4 regions of the Glutamicibacter sp. FR1 genome follow, and region 3 is predicted to be linked to each of the others. Evidence: riboswitches for the same ligand, from Rfam matches in the RefSeq annotation. Region 3 holds a riboswitch; each other region holds the start of a gene.
What was found. A riboswitch is a leader RNA that binds a small molecule or an ion and turns the genes downstream of it on or off. The one in region 3 is predicted to bind thiamine pyrophosphate.
Positions count from the first base shown of each region.

Region 1: another riboswitch for thiamine pyrophosphate. It lies ahead of thiM (hydroxyethylthiazole kinase); the one in region 3 lies ahead of ACLQ8T_RS12630 (ECF transporter S component).
Region 2: another riboswitch for thiamine pyrophosphate. It lies ahead of thiC (phosphomethylpyrimidine synthase ThiC); the one in region 3 lies ahead of ACLQ8T_RS12630 (ECF transporter S component).
Region 4: another riboswitch for thiamine pyrophosphate. It lies ahead of thiO (glycine oxidase ThiO); the one in region 3 lies ahead of ACLQ8T_RS12630 (ECF transporter S component).

Region 1 covers NZ_CP178602.1:47,253-52,610, forward strand. Annotated here, with positions in the region: gene ACLQ8T_RS00250 (uracil-xanthine permease family protein) at 1-13, opposite strand, end outside; gene thiD (bifunctional hydroxymethylpyrimidine kinase/phosphomethylpyrimidine kinase) at 40-1,464, opposite strand; gene thiE (thiamine phosphate synthase) at 1,461-2,102, opposite strand; gene thiM (hydroxyethylthiazole kinase) at 2,095-2,889, opposite strand; TPP riboswitch at 2,879-2,973, opposite strand; gene ACLQ8T_RS00270 (GntR family transcriptional regulator) at 3,008-3,376, opposite strand; gene ACLQ8T_RS00275 (hypothetical protein) at 3,373-4,902, opposite strand; gene ACLQ8T_RS00280 (aldehyde dehydrogenase family protein) at 4,992-5,358, shown strand, end outside.
Region 2 covers NZ_CP178602.1:2,468,743-2,474,100, forward strand. Annotated here, with positions in the region: gene ACLQ8T_RS11925 (GTP pyrophosphokinase family protein) at 1-451, shown strand, start outside; tRNA gene ACLQ8T_RS11930 (tRNA-Met) at 544-620, opposite strand; tRNA gene ACLQ8T_RS11935 (tRNA-Thr) at 668-739, opposite strand; tRNA gene ACLQ8T_RS11940 (tRNA-Thr) at 1,270-1,341, shown strand; TPP riboswitch at 1,618-1,725, shown strand; gene thiC (phosphomethylpyrimidine synthase ThiC) at 1,722-3,464, shown strand; gene ACLQ8T_RS11950 (DEAD/DEAH box helicase) at 3,553-5,358, opposite strand, start outside.
Region 3 covers NZ_CP178602.1:2,624,340-2,629,697, reverse strand. Annotated here, with positions in the region: gene ACLQ8T_RS12660 (Na(+)/H(+) antiporter subunit C) at 1-223, shown strand, start outside; gene ACLQ8T_RS12655 (Na+/H+ antiporter subunit D) at 220-1,821, shown strand; gene ACLQ8T_RS12650 (Na+/H+ antiporter subunit E) at 1,830-2,459, shown strand; gene ACLQ8T_RS12645 (monovalent cation/H+ antiporter complex subunit F) at 2,462-2,728, shown strand; gene mnhG (monovalent cation/H(+) antiporter subunit G) at 2,728-3,129, shown strand; gene ACLQ8T_RS12635 (DUF4235 domain-containing protein) at 3,190-3,441, opposite strand; TPP riboswitch at 3,517-3,637, shown strand; gene ACLQ8T_RS12630 (ECF transporter S component) at 3,700-4,308, shown strand; gene ACLQ8T_RS12625 (ATP-binding cassette domain-containing protein) at 4,305-5,358, shown strand, end outside.
Region 4 covers NZ_CP178602.1:2,317,398-2,322,755, forward strand. Annotated here, with positions in the region: gene ACLQ8T_RS11125 (thiazole synthase) at 1-742, opposite strand, end outside; gene thiS (sulfur carrier protein ThiS) at 751-996, opposite strand; gene thiO (glycine oxidase ThiO) at 993-2,120, opposite strand; TPP riboswitch at 2,118-2,223, opposite strand; gene ACLQ8T_RS11140 (GNAT family N-acetyltransferase) at 2,303-3,262, shown strand; gene ACLQ8T_RS11145 (mechanosensitive ion channel) at 3,345-4,565, opposite strand; gene ACLQ8T_RS11150 (OsmC family protein) at 4,854-5,291, opposite strand; gene ACLQ8T_RS11155 (GNAT family N-acetyltransferase) at 5,296-5,358, opposite strand, start outside.

The sequences.
Region 1 (5,358 bases), 830 kb from region 3:
TGCTCCAACTCATGATTCCTCTTCCCGGCCCTGCGGGTTTCAGGCCGTAGAGAATTCTACTTGGTTCTCGTGGGCCTGCGCGAAGAACGCCAGCTCGTGCTCGCTGGAACGCAGGAACGCCTGGCGCATTTTCTCGCGCAGCGCCGGGTCGGCCAGCGTCCACGCGGTGCGCACCATCTCGATCGCCTGGGCGGTGGCCTCGTCGAATTCCGGGGAAGAATAGGTCTCCAGCCAGTCGCCGTAGGGGTGCCCGGCATGGTTGGCCGCCGCCAGCCGCTTGCCGATGTCCTGGTAGAGCCAGTAGCACGGCAGGATTGCGGCGATCAGCTCCGCATAGCTCCCGGTGCAGGAGGACAGGTGGTTCACGTAGTTCAGTGTGGTCGCCGAAGGGTTCGCCAGCCCTTCCACTAGGTGGCTGCGGTGCAGCTGCAGCTCGCCCTCGAGGATCTGACCGGCGCCCTTGGCCCAGAAGCGCTGCGCATCCAGGTCCGGGGCCAGCGCGCTGGCCTGCGCCAGCACCTGGGCGTAGCGCTGCAGGTACAGGGCGTCCTGGGCCAGGTAGTACTCGAACTTCTCGCGTTCCAGGCTGCCGTCGGCCAGCTGCATGATGAACGCCAGCTCGTCGATGCCCGCACGCAGGCCCGCGATGTCCTCCCACCAGCCGGCCATCGGATCAGCGCCGGCGAAGAACCCGGCGAAGTGGTTGACCGGGCCGTGCCCGCTGCCCACCTGCAGCTGGTCGGCCGCCGCAATTGCCGCTGACAGATACGCCTTGGACTGCTCCAACGCGGCGGTCCAGTCTCCGGTGGCAGCGAAGCGGGTGGCCAGGGCGCTGGAGAGGGTGCAGCCGGTGCCGTGGGTGTTCTTGGTGGCATGGCGCGCACCGTGCAGCTCGCAGCGCACCCTGTCCGCTGCTACCAGCGCGTCGGGGCAGACCGCCCCGGCCAGATGCCCGCCCTTGGCCAGCACCAGGGCATCGTGCTTGGCCGCCAGGCGCTGGGCCTGGCGCAGCACCTCGTCCCATGATGCGGCTACCGGCTCGCGCAGCAGGCTGGCCAGTTCCAGCAGGTTCGGGGTGATCACCGTGGCCCGGTCCAGCAGCGAATCGAGCGCCGCTTCGCCATCGAGCAGGCGGTCTCCGCTGGTGGCCACCATGACCGGGTCCAGGACTACCGGAGCATCCACGGTTTCCAGCCAGCCGGTGACTGCGCGGATCACCTCGGCGTTGGCGAGCATCCCGATCTTGATTGCATCGATGCGGATATCCGCGCTGATGGCTTCAAGCTGGGCGAGGACGAAATCGCCGCTGATCGCCTGCACTCCGGACACCCCATGGGTGTTCTGCGCGGTCAAGGCGGTGATCACGCACATTCCGTAGCCGCCGTTGGCGGCAATGGCCTTCAGATCCGCCTGGATTCCGGCGCCACCGGAAGGATCGGATCCTGCGATGGACAAGATGTTCATTTGGCGGCCTCCCATGCCGAAACGAGCTGCGCGCTGGCCTGCTGCGGATCCTCTGCATTGCAGATGGCGCGGACCACTGCCATGCCCGCTCCGCCGCCGGCACGGATGGCCGCCGCGTCCTCGTGGGTAATGGCACCGATTGCCACGCAGGGCAGTGAGGCCAGCGTCGTGGCACGCGCAAAGCCGTCGAGGCCCAGGGGAGTGGGATGGTCCTTCTTCGTCGGGGTGGCGCGGACGGCCCCCACACCGAGATAGTCGATGACCGCGGCGTCCTTGTTCGCCTGGGCCAGTTGCTCATCGCTGGAAGCGCTCAGTCCGATGATACCTTCGCCGATGATCTGCCGGGCCAACTGCACCGGCACATCCTTTTGCCCGATATGGATGCCGTTCACGGCTGCGCCGGCAGCCCGCGCCGCGAGGTAGACATCGATGCGGTCATTGATCAGCAACTGGGCCTTGCCCTCGGTGAGCTTGGCGGCCGCGCAGGCCAGCTCGAAGAATTCCCGGGCGGTTTCATCCTTGGCGCGCAGCTGGATCCACTGGATTCCTCCGGCGACGGCGCCTTCGATCACTTCCAGGGTGCTGCGCGGGGTGCAGCTGGCAGTATTGGCTACCAGGTAGGCTCCGTAATTATGCATGGTTCAGTTCCTCGTGCTTCAAAGTCTTAAGTTCTTCTGGATCGGTTGCGGACAGCGCATCAATGAATGCGACGGCGAAGCTGCCCGGACCTGTGCTGTTCTCCAGGGCCTTTTCAGCGGCCAGCCCGTAGAAGCCGTGGGCCGCGATGGCGGCCTCGAACGGGTCATCGTGGACCGCAATCATGCCGGCGCAGAACGCGCCCAACGCGCAACCGCCGCCGGTGATCCGCGTCAAGCCGATTCCGTTGGTGTGCACCAGGACCGTCCGCGTGGCATCGATGATGGCATCGGACTGGCCGGAAATGGCCACCACGCAGTCATGCCGCTCGGCCAGCTCGCGTCCAGCCGCCAAGGCGGCAGAGACGTCATCCAAGGCATCGACACCGCGTGAAGCCGATTGCCGTCCGGCCAGGGCCAGGATTTCCGAGGCGTTGCCGCGAATCAGGGCCGGGCGTTGCCGGGCAATGCGCCGCGCGAAATCCGTGCGCACCGGCAGGGCGCCGACCGCCACCGGATCAAGGATCCATGGGGTGCCTGCTGCGCTCGCCGATTGCACGGCTTCTTCCATGGCGGCCAGCTGCTCGGTGCTCGGAGTTCCCAGATTCACCAAGACGGCGGAAGCCGCCTTTGCGAAGGGGCCGGCCTCTCCGGGCAGATCCGTCATGGCCGGGGACGCGCCGGATGCCAGCAGGGCATTGGCGGTGAAATTTGCTACGACGGTGTTGGTCAGGCAGAAAACCAAAGGTGATTGTTGCCGGTATTCTTGGGCAACTGCATGCAAAGCCATGCGACATCCCTCCGCTAGCGTGAACTAGATCAGGTTCAACGGGTCTCATCTCAGTCGGTTGTTCCGACACCCCGTGTCACTGCCATAGAGCGTACGCACAAGCGGTTCCAAGGACAAGTTACTTACGCTCGCGCCGCGCCACCAAGGCCTTGAGCGTGGCCGCATCGACCTGCTGGGCCGCCGCCAGCGCCCAGAGGTGATCCACCGCGGCCAGCAGGTCTTCGCTGGCATCCACCGGCCGAAGCCGTTCGTTGACCACTGTGCCGGCTCGCCGCCGAGAGGTGATCAGACCTTCGGCTTCCAGTTCCTTGTAGGCGCGCGCTACCGTTCCGGCAGCAACACCGAGGTCGGTGGCCAGTGCGCGCACGGTGGGTAGCTTGCTGCCTGCGGGCAATTCTCCCAGGGTGATCAGCGAGGCGATCTGCAAGCGGATCTGCTCGTAGGGTGCAGTGGCCGCCGCGAGGTCGACACTGATTTGCGTGCTCATGATGCTGCTGTCGGCTGCTGTGCACGCACCATCGCGGTACCAGGACGCTCCAGAAAAATCACCGCTGGGACAACGAAGACCAGAAGTGCAAACAGCCCCAGGCCTGCTGGGAAGCCGTAGCCAATCAGCAGCATGGCAAGCACAGCGCTGGTGGCAACGCGCATCGACCGCAGCTCCAGAACCCGCCGATACCAGATTTCTTCAGCTGGCGAGACGGCCCAGGGAATAGTCGCCCGGCGGCAGGACCAGATGAAGCCCATATGCGCCGCCGCAAGCAGCAGCAACAGCCCGATGACTAGTCCCCGGTTCGGAGGAGCGAACCCCCAAAGCGTCTCCAGCGGTGGATCCAATAGCAGGAAAGCGCAGATGGCAACCAGCAAGCCAGCGGCGATGTAGGACCACAAGGGCAGGGGTGCATGATGCTTTGGTGCTGCACTCGCCTGCCGAGCCACCTTGCTGGCGTAGCCCAGATACAGCGTATTGAGCATGATGTAGAGCAATGCCGCACCGGCAAAGAGCACCAGGATCCACGTAGTTCGTTCATTGGTCGGCATCCGGAATTCCTCATCCACGGGTAGGAATGACCAGCCGATGGCAACGGCGAGCAATGCAAGGGTAGCCGTGGTGTATTGCAATGCGAAGAGCTGATCTCGCAATCGCGAGAAGGCGGTCCGTTCCCTGATGGTGGAGTGAGCCGAGAATGTGGTGCGCGGGCCCCAGAAGAACAGCGTAAGAGCCACCGCAAGGGCGCCATAGTTCAATAACTCGTACGGTCCACCGGTTGAATAGCCTTGCGAGTAATTGGCCACCGATACGCAAAATGCCAGCAGCACGATACCGGTATTGCGCAGCAACCGGTTGAGCCATACCGTGCGCAAGGCCTGGTTGTCTTCGGCGGTGATGCCGGCCAAGGGGCGCCGGTTCAGGATCACTGCTGCAATCACTCCGGCGGCCACGACGATACCTGCCAGAGCCACGATGAAGACCGGGAGCATTTGGTTTCCGGGCAGCAGGCCATCGGTTGGGCCCGCAGAGGTGTAGGAGTAGCTGCCATCAGAATCGAACATAGTGGTTTCCGACTCCGGGATGCCAACGCTCCCTTCGACGCGGGAGGCCGGCCACAGCAATCCCACCGCGGCCAGAAGCAACAGCGCGACGAAAATCCCCAGGGACCTCGGGAACGGCGTCGCCAGGGTGCGCGCCTCAAGTGAGGCGGTGCGCACCGGCTGGAGTTCCTTGGGCCAGGTGAACAAGCCAATGAGGTAAACGAGAAGAATCCAGATTCCCGGCGAGAGAGCTGCAGCGAAAACCGAACTCGAATCGGTCCCGTTCATAGGAATGCGCCACGTCTCAGGCAGATCCCACGAAGTCGAAGCGAAGAATGCGATCAATGCGCACCAGAATGAGTGCGACTGGGCGCGGACGATGGCCGGTGCCTCACGCCGATGCGCCACGGAGCGCAACCACAGGTAAATGACTGCGCCAACGAAAGCGATGGATATGGCGCTCGCCGGGATCTGGCTCATGGCCATTAATGTATCAACTATTTGATACATATTGAATCCCTTCGTGAATTAATCAGTGAATATCCGCCTCGTTGCCGTACGCTCAAAACATGGGTCTGTTTACTTCCACGCCGTTGCCCGAACCGGTCGGCGATTCCGCACCTCCGGTGGACGAGCATCCATCACGCATCGCAACAGTTCTGAGCCATTTGCGGCGTTCCGCTGACACCCGGATCACGCATCCGCGACGCTTCCGCCTGCAGCAGCTCAAGGCCCTGGAAAAGATGCTCGACGAGCATCTGGAAGACTTTGTCCAGGCCCTGGCTGAAGACCTGGGCAAGAGCGCCACCGAGGCCAAGTTCTCCGAGATCGACGTGGTGCGCGCAGAAATAGATTTCGCCCAACGCCACCTCGCTGAATGGATGGATTCCACCAGCGTCAAAGTTCCGCTGGCCCTGCAGCCGGCCATGGCCAAGG
Region 2 (5,358 bases), 160 kb from region 3:
CTATAAGGTCCTGAACACCTTGACCGCTCAAAATGACCTGAAGGTCATCCAGATCAAGGATTACATCAAGAACCCGAAGCCAAGCGGCTATAAAAGTGTCCATGCAATTGTGCAAATTCCGGTCTTCTTATCCGACGGCCCTGTCGACGTCGTAGTGGAGTTGCAAATCCGCACGATCGCCCAGGATTTCTGGGCAAGCCTGGAGCATAAAATTTTCTACAAGTACGAGGGGGAGGTTCCAGAACATCTAGTACAGGAGCTCGCCGATGCGGCAGCTGTTGCAACGAAACTCGATATGCAAATGCAACGCTTGCATACCGAAGTACACGGCCATGATGCCAATGATGCAGCAGGACAAGAGACGAATTTCGATACGAAGGCCTTCCAGGGACTGCTCTCGCTGGCACAGCAAGCCAGCACAAGGAGCCCTGAAAAGGGTGCGGACAACTAAGCGTTATTGGCTTCGAAACGACGGGTCCCTGAAGACCGCTTCGAACCCGGAAACCAAAAAAGATCCTCAGCCGAAGCTGAGGATCTTTGATTTGGTAGCGGCGCCGGGACTCGATCCCGGGACCTCACGATTATGAGTCGTGCGCTCTAACCAGCTGAGCTACGCCGCCACAAGTGAGAAACAATCCAGTAGAAGCCAAGAAAGCTTCTCACTCAGAGCCCCCTGCCGGAATCGATCCGGCGACCTCGTTCTTACCAAGAACGCGCTCTACCACTGAGCTAAGGGGGCAACGAGTAAATACTCTACACGCATTTCCCGGCAAAGAAAAATCGGCAAACCGACCTGGAAAACACCCCGAAATTTCCATAAAACCACTAGTCAAATTGAGATTAGCCACTCACCCTAGATCTTCAAGGACGAAGACTGGGACAAAAGGTGCTCGGGTGACGATGCTCACTGAGGTGTCCCTTGTGGTCAATCGCGGATTCGACCAGACGCGCAGGATAAAATCCCGAGACACTTTCCCTCGTGGCAGAACCACAGATCTCCCGCGCAAAACATAGGAGGCTCAACTCCCCCAGTCCCTCGACCCTGGGATTATGGATTACCTGGAAGGGCATCTGGCATCCGGTGCGCGGAGTCGCCACAACGCGCCGCGAAAGTAATCCAGGAGGCATGAAGCAAGCTCTCACGCGCACGGAATTCACCTAGGCAACCCGACTCCTATTTCCGTCTTGATTAGGAATATTGTGACGTCAGCAACAAATCCCCGGGAGATTTTGCAAACCTCGAAAACCTGTGTAAAGTATTTACCTGTTGCCCCCTTAGCTCAGTGGTAGAGCGCGTTCTTGGTAAGAACGAGGTCGCCGGATCGATTCCGGCAGGGGGCTCGCAATGAGAGAAGCAATCTGATTCCAGATTGCTTCTCTTTTCGTTTATCTGCCGCTCTTAGTGCCCCATCGCGCGGCCTTCGCCTCAGCCTTCGCTCGCGCTGCTTCGCCAGTCTTCTGCCACGCCGTCTTCCCCAGATTCCCGATTCGCGCTGCAAGAGGCTGATCGCTTGTACAAGCTAGCTCCTGCCGCCGGGCCAGTGCCCGCATCCTGAATTGCTGTCACCCTTCTGACCACTGGATTTGCGTTTCTTCCTCCCAAGCGTGCTAAGTTGTTCGCGACCACACGGGTGCCCTGGCAAGGGCTGAGATCGGGCTATCGCCGTCCGCGACCGTTGAACCTGTCCGGGTCATGCCGGCGAAGGAAGTGAGTTTCCCCAGTGGAACAATTTGAACAGCACCCTGCCCACACCCTTGCCTACCGCGAATCTGCGGGAATTTCTGTTCCCGTCACGCAGATCCATCTGGCAGACTCTCCCAATGGAAAGCCCAACGAGCCGCTGTCGGTGTATCGGACCAGCGGACCGGGAAGCGAACCGACCCAGGGCTTGCCGCCCTTCCGCGAGCAATGGATCCTGGAGCGCGGGGATGTGGAGACTTACGCAGGCCGCGAGCGCAATCTGCACGACGACGGGCGCTCGGCGGTCCGCCGCGGCACGGCCAGCGCGGAATGGGCTGGACGTTCAGCCCCTCCGCTGCGGGCCGTTGGCGGAGCGCGCGTAACGCAGATGCACTATGCACGTGCCGGGATCATCACCCCGGAAATGCGCTATGTGGCGCTGCGCGAGGAATGCGATGTAGAACTGGTGCGCAGCGAGCTCGCGGCCGGACGAGCCATCATCCCGGCGAACATCAACCACCCGGAATCCGAGCCGATGATCATCGGCAAGGCGTTCCTGGTCAAGATCAATGCGAATATCGGCAACTCGGCGGTGACCAGCTCCATCGCAGAAGAGGTCTCCAAGCTCCAGTGGGCCGCCAAATGGGGCGCCGACACGGTAATGGACCTGTCCACCGGAGATGACATCCACACCACCCGAGAATGGATCATCCGCAACTCCCCCGTGCCCATCGGCACCGTGCCGATCTACCAGGCGCTGGAGAAGGTCAATGGCGAAGCCAACAAGCTGACCTGGGAGATCTTCCGCGACACTGTCATCGAGCAGTGCGAGCAGGGCGTGGACTACATGACCATCCACGCTGGCGTGCTGCTGCGCTACATCCCACTGACCGCCAACCGGGTTACCGGCATGGTTTCACGCGGCGGGTCCATCATGGCCGGATGGTGCCTGGCGCACCACCAGGAGAATTTCCTCTACACCCACTTCGATGAGCTGTGCGAGATATTCGCGCAGTACGACGTCGCCTTCTCGCTGGGCGACGGGCTGCGCCCGGGCTCCATTGCGGACGCAAACGACGCAGCGCAGTTCGCCGAGCTGGATACGCTGGCCGAGTTGACCAAGCGCGCCTGGCACTACGACGTGCAGGTGATGGTCGAGGGACCGGGGCATATCCCGTTCCATCTGGTGCGCGAGAATGTGGAGCGCCAGCAGGAATTGTGCGACGGGGCCCCGTTCTACACCTTGGGCCCGCTGGTCACCGACATCGCGCCGGGCTACGACCACATCACCAGCGCCATCGGTGCCACGGAGATCGCCCGCTACGGTACCGCAATGCTCTGCTATGTCACGCCCAAGGAGCATCTGGGGCTGCCCAACCGGGATGACGTGAAGACCGGCGTGATCACCTACAAGATCGCGGCTCACGCAGCAGATCTGGCCAAGGGGCATCCGGGTGCCACGGCCCGTGATGATGCGCTGAGCAAGGCTCGTTTCGAATTCCGCTGGAATGACCAGTTCGCGTTGTCCCTAGACCCGGTCACCGCGCAGGAATTCCATGACGAGACTCTGCCGGCCGAGCCGGCGAAGACCGCCCACTTCTGTTCCATGTGCGGGCCGAAATTCTGCTCCATGCGCATTTCCCAGGACATCCGCGACGAATACGGCTCGGCCGAGGCACAAGCGGCCTTGGCCGGGATGGCGCAGAAGAGCCGGCAGTTCCTGGAAAGCGGCGGCACGGTCTATCTCGGGGATGAGATTCCGATCGGGACCCCTGCCGAATAATTAGCCCGGCATGCGATAACGCCCTTGGAGCAAGCTTTCGGCTTGCCCCAAGGGCGTTATCCAGTGCTACTCAGCTGTAGCTGCAGGCTTAGTAGTCGCGACGTCCACCGCTGCGGTTCGAATCGCTGTAGCGGTCCTTGCCGCCGCGTCCGCCACCGAATCCGCCACGGCCGCCATTGCGTCCGCCACCGAATCCACCACGGCCGCCACGTCCACCACCGTAGCCGCCACGGCTACCACGGAAACCTCCGCGGTCGCCATCGTCATCACGGCGCGGGCTGCGGCCATTGTCGAGCTGGAGATCGATGGCTTCGCCGCCGATGCGGGTCTTGGAAAGTGCACGCCACTGGTCCTTGCTCAGCTCTGCTGGCAGCTCCACCAGGGTGTGGTCCGATCGGATGTCGATGCCGCCGATTTCCGAAGAATCGAAGCCGCCCTCGTTGGCCAGTGCGCCAACGATCGAGCCTGGCTGAACGCGGTTGCGGCGGCCAACTGCCAGACGGTACATGGCGTTGCCCTCGGCAGCGGTCTTGCGGGCACGTGGACCGCGCTCACCGCGTTCGCCACGCTCCGGGCGATCCATGCGGGCCTTCTTCGCAGGCGAGATGACCGGCTCGGTCATCAGCAGCGGGCGTCCGCCCTGGGCCATCAAAGCCAGTGCAGCCGCGATTTCCAGGTGGTCCAGGTCCTCGTGCTCGGCAGCGAACTTCTCCACGATCTCGCGGAAAGTAGTCAGGTCCTGGCCGCTGATGGTCTTGTCGATGCGGTCGGTGAACTTCTGGATGCGGCGGTCGTTGACCGAATCCAGCGACGGCAGCTGCATCTGGGTCACCGGCTGGCGGGTCGCCTTCTCGATGGCACGCAGCAGGTACTTCTCGCGCGGGGTCATGAACAGGATTGCGTCGCCCTTGCGGCCGGCACGGCCGGTGCGGCCGATGCGGTGCACGTAGGACTCGGTGTCATGCGGGATGTCGAAGTTGATCACGTGCGAAATGCGCTCGACGTCCAGGCCGCGGGCTGCCACGTCGGTAGCCACCAGGATGTCGATCTTGCCCGAGCGCAGGTTCTCCACGGTGCGCTCGCGCTGCTGCTGCGGGATGTCGCCGTTGATGGCGGCAGCGGTGAAGCCGCGGGCCTTGAGCTTGTCGGCCAGGTCTTCGGTAGCCATCTTGGTGCGCACGAAGGTGATCACGCCGTCGAATTCCTCGGATTCGAGGATGCGGGTCATGGCGTCCAGCTTGTGGGCGCCCATGACCTGCAGGAAGCGCTGGGTGATGTTGGTGCCGGTGGACTGCTTGGACTTCACGGCGACTTCCTGCGGGTTGCGCAGGTATTCCGAAGCGATGCGGCGGATGGTGCGCGGCATGGTGGCCGAGAACAGGGCAACCTGCTTCTCTTCCGGAGTCGCTTCCAGGATCTTGTCGACCTCTTCGGCGAAGCCCATGCGCAGCATTTCGTCGGCCTCGTCCAGCACCACGTACTGCAGGTTCGACAGGTCGAGGGAACCCTTGTTGATGTGGTCGATCACGCGGCCGGGGGTGCCCACGACGACCTGTGCGCCACGGCGCAGGCCGTTGAGCTGCGGGCCGTATGGGGAGCCGCCGTACACGGGCAGAACGGTGAAGTTCGGCAGGTACTTGGCGTAGGAGGTGAAGGCCTCGGCGACCTGGAGGGCCAGCTCGCGGGTTGGAGCCAGGACCAGGATCTGCGGGGTCTTGGCTGGGCCGTTGGTGTCAGCCAGTTCGGCCATGCGGGACAGGGCAGGCAGTGCGAAAGCAGCAGTCTTGCCGGTACCGGTCTGGGCCAGGCCGACAACGTCGCGGCCTTCGAGGAGCAGTGGAATGGTCGCTGCCTGGATTGGCGATGGCTTCTCGTAGCCAAGGTCGGCAAGCGA
Region 3 (5,358 bases):
CCTCACAGCGATCGTGATCACCTTCGCAGTGACCGCGTTCCTGCTCGCGATGATCTACCGGTCCTGGACCTTGACCAGCGCCGATGAGCTCACCGATGACACCGAAGATATCAAGGTGTCCCAGAAGACCGCCTACGACGAGGAAGAGGACTCGCCGGTGGCTGAGGACACGACCGAATTCGTCGATGAAGAAGGCCGCCCAGTGCGCGAGGGGGAAGAGTGAATTTCCTGGATCTAGCCCCGTTGGCAGTGGTGCTGCCGATCTTCGGTGCCGGTGCCGCGTTCCTGGCCCGCCGCCAGGTCCGCATGCAGCGCCTGATCACCATCGGCATCCTCACCCTGACCCTGCTGCTCGAAGCCGGCATGCTCGCCGCCGTGTGGGGCGGGGAAAGCTATGCCATCCACATTGGCGGCTGGGACTCGCCTTTCGGCATCGCGCTGATGGTCGACGGGTTCAGCTCGTTCATGCTGCTGGTTTCCACGGTCGTTTCGCTCGCCGTGCTGCTCTTCGCCACCAGCCAGGGCCTGGCCGATGGCGATGAGCCAGGGCCGGTGTCGATTTTCCATCCGGCCTACCTGATCCTGCTCGCCGGCGTGTCCAACGCCTTCCTGGCCGCCGATCTCTTCAACCTGTATGTCGGATTCGAAATCCTGCTCACCGCCAGCTATGTGCTGCTGACTCTCGGCGGTACCGCAGAGCGCATCCGCGCCGGCACTACCTATGTGGTGGTCTCAGTGGTCTCCTCGGTGATCTTCCTGATGGCCATCGCGATGATCTACGCGGCCACCGGCACGGTGAACATGGCAGACCTCGCGGTGAAACTGCCTGAACTAGGCCAGGGCCCGCAGTTGATCCTGCATGTGCTGCTGCTGATCGCCTTCGGCATCAAGGCCGCGGTCTTCCCGCTGTCACTGTGGCTGCCGGACTCCTACCCGACCGCGCCGGCACCGGTCACCGCGGTGTTCGCCGGGCTGCTGACCAAGGTGGGCGTCTATGCGATCGTCCGCACCGAAACCCTTCTCTTCCCGGGCGGCTCGGTCAACGCCGGCTTGCTGGTGGTGTCCGCGCTGACCATGGTCATCGGCATCCTCGGTGCGCTGGCGCAGACGGACTTCAAGCGCATGCTCTCCTTCACGCTGACCAGCCACATCGGCTACCTGATCTTCGGCGTGGCAGTGGGCGGGCCGCTGGCCATCTCCGCGACCATCTACTATGTCGGCCACCACATCATTGTGCAGACCTCGCTGTTCATGGTGGCGGGCCTGATCGAACGCCGTGCCGGCAGCTCGAATGTCACCCGGCTCGGCTCGCTGGCCAAGCTGTCCCCGGCGCTCTCCCTGCTCTTCTTCATCCCGGCCATCAACCTGGGCGGCATCCCGCCATTCTCCGGGTTCCTGGGCAAGTTCGGGCTGCTGCATGCTGCCGCGCAGGATGCCGACCCGCTGACCTGGGTCGTGATCGGCGCCGGGTTGCTGACCAGCTTGCTGACCCTGCTGGCGATCATCCGCGTGTGGGCCCGCGTGTTCTGGCGCCGTGCCGCCGATGCCGAGGTGCCAAACCAGGAGCTGGTGGCCGAAGCGATGCAGGTCGCCGGCGAGACGCTGGCCGGCGGCGCGCAGAACCCACGCCTGGGCTTGAAGCTGGCCAAGCAGTTGGAAGCCGACTCCTTGCCCTGGGGCATGCGCTATGCCACTGGTTCGCTGGTGCTGGCGGGCATCGGCCTGACCGTCTTCGCCGGGCCCATCTTCGAATTCTGCGAGCGGGTGGCAGCTGAGCTAATCGCCCGCGAACCTTATATCAGCTCGATCTTGCCATTCTGATTGGAGGGATGATGCCGAACAAGAACTTTGAACCGCGCGACCAGCGCATCGACGATGCGCTGGATACCTCCGGCGTGCGCCACCGTGCGACACTCAAGCAGGAATGGCCGCTCTTGCTGCTGCTGCTCTTCGTCTGGGGCGCCCTCTGGCAGGACTTCTCGCTGGCGAACATGATCTTCGGGGCGGTCATTGCCCTGGTGATCGTGAACCTGTTCCCGCTGCCGCCGGTAGTCCTTTCGGGCCGGATCAACCTCTGGTACTGCGTGAAGCTGTTCATCTGGTTCCTCGGACAGGTTGTCGCGGCCAGCGTCCACGTGGCCTGGCTGGCGGTGGCACGCGGAAAGAGCACCCGCAGCGCGATCATCGCCGTCCCGCTGCGCACCGGCTCGGACCTGATCGTGATGACCGTGGGCCACATGCTCACGCTGATCCCCGGATCCTTCGTGATCGACGTGGACCGCAGCTCCTCGACCCTGTACCTGCACTACATCAACATCCAGTCTCAGGAGGATGTGGAGAAGGCACGGGCAGCTATCCGGGACATCGAACGCCGGCTGATCATGGCCATCGGCAGCCGTGACGAGTACGAGGCGATCAAGAGCGAATGCGGACCGGACGTCGTCGCGAGGAAGGGATAAACATGCTGGATATCGTCATCTGGATCTGCGGCATCATGCTCGGGCTGGGCGCCATCGCCTGCCTGATCCGGGTTGCCAAGGGGCCATCAATCCTTGACCGGGTGCTTGCCCTGGACGTGATGCTGCTGATCATCTCCGCCGCCCTGTGCCTGGAGATGGTGCTGCACGAGCACACCGACTACATGCTGTTCGTGGTTGCCGCGTGCATGCTCGGCTTCATCGGCTCTGTGACCGTCTCGCGCTTCGTCTCGGATCAGAGGAATGCCTAATGGAACTCTTCCTCGATATCCTCGTCGCCATCCTGCTGATCCTCGGCTGCCTGATGTCCTTGATCGCAGGCATCGGCTTGCTGACCTTCCCGGACATGCTCACCCGCATGCATGCGGCCACCAAGCCGCAGGTGCTCGGCTTCCTGCTGATCTTCGCCGGGTTGGCCATCTACCTGCGCAGCTGGGCGGTCATCCCGGTCCTCGCGTTGGCTTGGGGCATGCAGCTGCTGACAGCGCCGGTTTCCGCCCACATGATCGGCCGTTCCGGCTACCGCACCAAGCACGCGGCCAAGGAAACCCTGTTCTCCGATGAGCTCAGCCTTGTGGTCAACAGGGTCAATGGCGCACCGCCCACCGGAGCAACACCGATGTCCAAGGCCGAAGCGCCAGAGGACAAGTAATGCGAAAAGAGCGGGAGCAGTTCAGCCGAACTGCTCCCGCTCTCGGCTTGCCGCCGAAGCCTATTTGGTGAACTTGGCAACAACCTTGTTGGCGCTGCGGTCGGCCACGGTCTGCATGATCGCTGCCACCAGGGCCGAGACGATCGCGAAGCCCAATGCGCGGCGGAAGGACGCTTCAGCCGCTTCCTCGGTGCCCTTGCGTGGCGCCTTGCTGCCGGTTGCCTTCAACCAAATGAAATCAACCAGCTTGCCACCGAGCATGCCCGCGCCAACGGTGATGCCGGTAGTGACAAGTTTCTGCACTTTATCCATTTTTTCCTCGCGATCAAGCTCGTGACACATCGTTCCTCTGCCCAGCATACCTGCGGTATGGTGGGGGAGCAGTAATTATTCCGACAGGGGAGCGTCAGACTTCTACGAAGTCGCAGGACGCTGAGAGTGCGATGGATCGCAGACCCTCGAACCTGCCCCGGCTAGTACCGGCGAAGGAAGTCGAGCATCTCGGATGCGGATAGGCGCAGCATGCCCTCATTCCGTGCATCCCCCCTCCTTTCCACAGGAGGACCAACAATGAACGAAACAATTTCGAAGCATCGTACCGGCTGGCGTGTCGTCGATATCGTCGTGGCATCGGTGATCGCCGTGGCTTCAGGAGTCATTTTCTGGGCATGGAGTGCCGGCTACGGCCTGTTTTCGCTGGCCTTCGCGGCTTTCCCTCCAGCCACCGCGCTGCTCACCGGCATGTGGCTGTTCCCCGCGGTGCTCGGCGCATTGATTATCCGCAAGCCCGGCGCCGCGATCTACTGCGAGATGCTGGCCGCCGTGGTTGAAGCGCTGCTCGGCTCGCACTACGGGTTGACCGTGCTGATCTCCGGCCTGGTCCAGGGCCTGGGCGCGGAGCTGGTCTTCGCGGCATTCCGCTACCGCAAGTGGAACCTGGGCGTGGCACTTCTGGCAGGCCTGTCCTCCGGCCTGTTCGCCGGCATTACCGAGGCATACATCCTGGCCTACTACGTCGAGTACACCGCCGGGATGAAGATCTTCCACGTGATCGCCACCGGTGTTTCCGGTCTGGTCATCGCCGGGTTGCTGTCCTGGCTGGCCACGCGCGGACTGGCGAAGACCGGTGCCCTGAGCGCACTGGCGAGCCGGCGTGCACACCTGGAAACCGCAAAATGAGTTCAGTTGCCAATTCCGATGCCGCCTCGCTGACCCAGCGCGGAGCGTCAATCACCGCAACTGGTTTCGGCTGGCAGCACTCGGAGCGGCAGGAACCTGCCATCTCGGGGCTGGATCTGCAGATCCACGCCGGTGAAAAGGTGCTGCTGCTCGGTCCATCCGGTGCCGGCAAGTCGACGTTGCTGCATGCAATGGCCGGGCTGCTGGAAGCCGATGAGGATCAGCAGCTTGCCGGACAGCTGCTGATTGATGGCAACGATGCGTTCCGCCGGAGCCACCCGGTGGGCTTGATGCAGCAGGACCCGGAAACCCAGGTCGTGCAAAGCAGGGTCGCCGATGATGTGGCCTTCGGAGCGGAGAACCTCGGGATGGATCCGGGCGTGATCCGCCAGCGGATCCCCGAAGTGCTGGACGCGGTCGGATTGGGCGCGCTGTCCTTCGACCACCGCACCCAGCAGCTCTCCGGCGGGCAGAAGCAGCGCTTGGCCCTGGCTGGCATCCTGGCCATGGAACCCGGCCTCATGCTGCTCGATGAACCGACCGCCAACGTGGACCCGCAGAGCATCGGGCCGTTGCGCGATGCGGTGCTGAACGCCGCGAAGCTATCCGGTGCCACGCTGGTTGTGGTCGAGCATCGGCTCGAAGCTTGGGCAGAGCATATGGACCGGGTTATCGTGCTGGAACCGGGCGGGGGAGTCGCGCACGACCTGGATCCGCGTCAGCTGTACACCGAAGAACCCGTGCGCCAGGAGCTGGCTGCCGCCGGGCTATGGGTTCCCGGATATGTTCCGCAGGTGGCACCGGCCGAGAACCTTGCCGGAGCTATGCTGCTGGAAGCGCGGCAGCTGGTCTGCGCCCGCACGGCTACCGCGCCGCATACCCAGGCGGTGGATATGGAAGTGCAGGCGGGCACCGCCACGGTGATTCTCGGCGAGAACGGCGCCGGCAAATCGACGCTGGCCCTGGCCTTGGGCGGTTTGCTGGCCCCGGCCAGCGGTGAGCTGACGGCCACCGCGCAACTGGCCGACGGCCTGGGCAATTCCCCGTTTG
Region 4 (5,358 bases), 310 kb from region 3:
GGATCCTGCCGGCCAGCCGTGCGGCGCGTCCGGCACGCACCGCATCCTTCATGGCCTTGGCCATGAGTGGTGCGTTGTGCGCCCGGGTCACCGCGCTGGCCAGCAGCACTGCGTCGCAGCCGAGCTCCATGGCCAGAGCAGCGTCCGAGGCGGTGCCGACTCCGGCGTCCAGAACGACAGGCACCTGGGCGCGGGAGACGATGGTGGAAATATTGTGCGGGTTCAAGATGCCCAGGCCGGAACCGATTGGTGCTCCGGCTGGCATGATGGCCGCAACACCGGCGTCCTGGAGGCGCTGGGCAAGGGCAGGATCATCATTGGTGTATGCAAAGACCTGGAACCCGTCGGCGACCAGCTGTTCGGTGGCAGCGTGCAGTTCCAGTGGATCGGGCAGCAGCGTGTGCTCGTCCGCAATCACTTCGAGCTTGATCCAGTTCGTTTCCAGCGCTTCGCGGGCCAGGTGCGCGGTGAGGATCGCGTCGCGAGCGGTGAAGCATCCAGCGGTATTCGGCAGCGCAATCACGTTGTTGCGCTGCAGCAAGTCATACACGTTGGACTCGCCTGCCGCCGAAAAGTGTCGGATGGCCACGGTAGTCAGTTCGGTTCCGGAGGCCTGCAATGCGCTTTCCAGGGTGGCCAGCGAACTCGCTCCCCCGGTGCCGAGGATCAAGCGCGAAGACAAGGTGCGTCCTGCAACCTGGAATGGATCGCTGTTGATGTCCAGTTCGGTGATGTTTTGCATGTCCACGCCTAGCCTCCCTGGGCTGCGGTAACGAGTTCGATGCTGTGCCCTTCGGCCAGCGTGTAGCTGTTCCAGGCGCTGCGCGGGATGACAGCGCCATTGACCGCGGCGGCTATTCCAAGCTTGCTGCCGTCCACGGCCGCCGAGTTGCTATCCAGATCCTTGCCGATCTGCATGCTGATGAATTCGCGAAGGGTGATTCCTTCGTCCAGGTTCAGTTCCCGGGAATTGAACTTGATGCCAATGCTTTTCATGGGTGATGCTCCGTTCGGTCGGTGGTCTGGGTCGCTGTGGCGAAGCGGTGTGGATTCACAGCCTGATGCAAGGGGTGCGTTCCATTTCCGTGAATAAGATCAGCGGTAAGTGTTGCGCCCAGCGGAGCCAGCAGCACTCCGTGCCGGGAGTATCCGGTGCTAAGCACCAGGCCCGGGTCAATGCGCCCCAGCAGCGGACGGTCATCAGGTGTGGCGGGACGGGCCCGGGCAGTTGCCTCGTTCAACGTGCAGTCGCTGATGCCGGGGATGAGCTTTCGTGCATTGTCCAGCAGTAGGTGCATGGCTCCGATGTTCACTGCAGGCTGGCGGTCTTCCCGGACGCTGGCTCCAAGAACGAGGCTGCCGTCCTTTCTCGGCACGAGATACACCGGCTCCCGGTGCACAATGCCGCGGATGGTCCGGGTGATCAATGGCGGACCAGCTGGCCCCTGGATCCGGAGAATATCTCCGTAGACGGGGCGCACCGGCACCCGGTCCAGGCCGTCAATGGTGCCCAGCCCGTTGGCCACGATGGTTTGATCCGCTTCGAGGATCTTGCCCGATGCGGTGCGTACCGCGGTGGTTCGGCTTCCGTCGCTCACCAGCGCCTGCGCCCGCTCCTCGATCAGGCGGCCACGCAGGTGATCAAGCAGGATTTTGACGACTGACCGTGGGTCGACTTGGTGGTCATCTTGGCATAGGACTGCGCCTGCTATATTCGCGGCCAAGGCTGGTTCGAGTTTGCGGGCTTGGCTGGGCAAGAGCTTTTCCGCTGACAGGCCGAGGGAAGCTTGCAGTTCGGCCAGCTCATGCAGGGCTTCGCGGTCAGCCGGTTCGGCCGCGACGACGAGGGTTGAGTTCTGCAGGTAGTCCGGGCGTTGCCCGGTCATGGATTCGATGCGCTCAATGAACTTTGGATAGGCGGCATTCGAGGCGGCAAGCAGCTCGTGAAGCGGGCCATGGCCCCAGACCGTTTCAGCTGCCGGGGCCAGCATTCCGGCCGCCGCGTAGCTTGCACCTTGGCCTGGTGCTGGATCGATGAGGGTGGCAGTATGTCCCCGCGATTCCAGTTCGAACGCGACGGACAGGCCGATGATTCCGGCGCCAACAATATTCACATGCACGAGGGCACGCATCCTTCCTACGGCGGCATGACCCGCATCAGGTGTAGCGGTCGGCTCGGTGCCCTCTCAGCCTGGTCGATTACAGGCTCCCGCGGAGTACTGCGATTATAGGCATGATCCAGCTCATAAAGTCGAACTGGAGCAACCGCAGCTCCGTCATCTTCTGTGATGTACTAGTTGACATGGCATCTCATGACTTCCCCCGCGTGCTTCCCCAGGGATCTGCGTTGTCCAACACGATCATTTCGTTGGAGCAGGAGCTCTTGGAAACCAACCAGCGCCATAGCCGCAGGCAATTGGAACGGTACTTGCATCCGCAGTTCTCCGAAGTGGGTGCCAGCGGCCGTGTCTACGATCGCGAGTCGATCATTGCCCAGCTGGACCAGGAGCCGGAAGTGGATTCTGGATCTCGGGAAGTCGGGAGCCCCGTGGCGATCCAGGTTGCCGATCAAGCGGTGCTTCTGCGCTGGAGGTTGCCCTCGGCATCCGCCAGCGAGCGCAGTTCGCTGTGGATCCATGAGCAGGATCGCTGGCAGCTGTTCTTCCATCAGGGCACGCCCGCTGCGCGGCAGCTTTCTTTTGCAGAACCCAGCAAGGCCGCACCTGTCGACGACGATTTCTCAGTTCGCAGGCTGCGCCAATCGGATGCCGAAGCCGTTTTCGAAGCCTTTTCCTCCAATGCCGATATGGAACGCCAAGGAGATGCCGACACTCCGGAAAAAGCCGCATCGTACGTGCGTTCCCTGATGGAGGCCGGCGAACGGCAGCAGGCTTTCGCCATCGCCTATCGAGACCGGCTGGTCGGTTTGGTCTGCGGTACTGTCGATCCAGACAATCAGAATGCATGGGTTTGGTATTGGATGAACCAGGACTACCGCGGGAGGTCTCTGGCCACTCGCGCAGTGGCAACTTTGGTGAACCACCTGTTTGGCGAGCTAGGTCTGTACCGTTTGGAATTAGGACTTCGGGCGAATAATCCTGGATCGAAGCGTGTAGCCGAAAGCAACGGGTTCCTGCGCGAGGGTGTCGAGCGCGGTAAGTTCCTGGTTGATGGAGAACGCATTGACGTGTACGCCTACGCGCGGTTGCGGACTGATCAGGTCCCGGATGTAGTGCCGTTGCCGTGGAGCACGCAGCCGTAGCTTGGCGGGCAACAAAAAAGTCGCGGAATCCGGTTTCGGGTTCCGCGACTTTTTATCTGTCCCTCAGGTTTAGTGATATTGGCTAGATGCCTGGAGTTGATGCCGGTGGCGTCGAATCCGGGCCGTCGGTATCCTGATTGGCCTCGATCTTTTTCAGTGTGCGAGCCGCAGCATCGCGGCCACCAAGTCCAAAGGCCAGAGCCGCAGCCAAAGCCGCGCCAATGACGATTGCTCCGAAGGCCATATTGATGATCGAGTCGGCGATACCCATGTACTTCAAGCCCATTGCTACGAACAACGCAATTGCCGTGTAGCGGATGATCTTTGAAGCGGTTGTGTCGCCCAAGAAGCGGCCAATGACGTTGGCGATGACGAAACCTGCGGCGATAATTGCTGCGCCGAAGAGAATCTTGCCGCCCAAGGCCAGAATTTCATTGAGGATGTTGGTAATCGCCGGGAAGTTCAGCATCTGGGCTGCCATCACGCCGAAGAACAGCACGATGGCAATCTTGACGATGCCAGCGATGATTCCCGAAGCGCTCTTTCCTTCGGGAACTACGCCCCATTGGGCAACAACAGAGTCGGCGCCTACCCCGTGAAGGGTTGATTCAAGCAGCTGGCCTACGAACTTGGCAATCAGAATACCGACTGCCAACAGCACCAAGGCCATGATGACCTGAGGAATCGCAGTGAAGACCAACTGCAGCATCTGCTGGGCAGGGTCCGAAATTGCCGCGATACCCAAGACCTGCAGTGCCGAAATGGCAACGACGAGCAGGATCAAGGCGAAGACGATGTTGGCAATGATGTCAACGATCTTCGCTTGGGATTCTCGGGACTGTACTTCGTCTACCGGTTCATTGCGTGGGGTAAGTTTGCGGACCAGCCCGCTGAAGTCGACAGTTCCCAAACCGGTCTTCAGCAGCTGGCGAACGATATTCGCGATCACGTAGCCGATGAAGAAGATGAAGCCCGCACCAATGAGGTTGGGGATGAAAGCCATGACGCCGCCGAGCAGGCCCTGCACCGGCGATAGCACTTCAGATAGCGCGAATACTTGCAGGATTGCCACGAGGCCGAATAGCCAGACGATCAAACCCGCGACCTTGCCCAGAGATTGGCCTATTTGCTCTCCGTCGTTGCCCTGCTTCTGCAGGAACTTCACCCTGGTCACCAATTTGGCGGCAGCCCACCGAACGATGCGCGCTAGAAGCCACGTAATGATGAGGATGATTAGCGCGATGCCAACCTTTTGTAGCATCGACGCCCAGTCGATATTGCCTAAAACGTTCTCAGACTGCATTGCTGCTCCTTCAACGTAGGGACAATCTGACCCTACGATGAAGGTTCTCTCCTGACTAGGGCAAAGACCCGTACTGCCAGCTTGAATCGATGGACTTTCGTACCCCGAATTGCGGATGCATGATTCATTCACGCTGGATTCAACGTTTTTCGAACAATCAAGCCATAATCACAACTGATTCACGCAATGTTGGGAAATTCGTGTCGCGCTCAAATCCGTGAATTGCCTTGCAGGCTGTTGCGGAGTCAGCCATTGGCCATTATCAATCTGGGATTCGCACGAAATGCATCAGGCCTGGTTGATGACTTCGCTCTGCACTGAGGCACCTAGCTCAACTGTGCGGGAAACCGTGCAGTACTTGTCATGGGATAGCTTGACGATGCGTTCAACCATGCCGGCCGCTTTGCGCCCCTCCTCGGTATCGGGGAACTTCAAATCAAAGCCAAGGCGGATGTCTTCCATTCGGCTAGCCGAGTCCTCGGAGACCTTGTAGCCGCTCGCCTTGACTTCGAAGTTCTCAGGTTCGCTTCTGCGGGTAGTCGCCACATCAACATCGATCGCTGAGCACCCGGCAATGGCGGCCAGCAGAAGCTCCACCGGCGTCAGCAGCCCTTCGCCTTGGCCGAATTCCAGGCTGGCGCCGGATTCCAGGCTGGTGGCCTGGTACTTGCGTGATTCAACGCGTTTGATGCTGACTTCCCGGATTTCACGGCTATTTTCACTCATGGAACTATGGTGCCACGATTCGGGGCAAAGATTCTGTGTGGCGCAACGTGATCCGTTCCGGCACCAG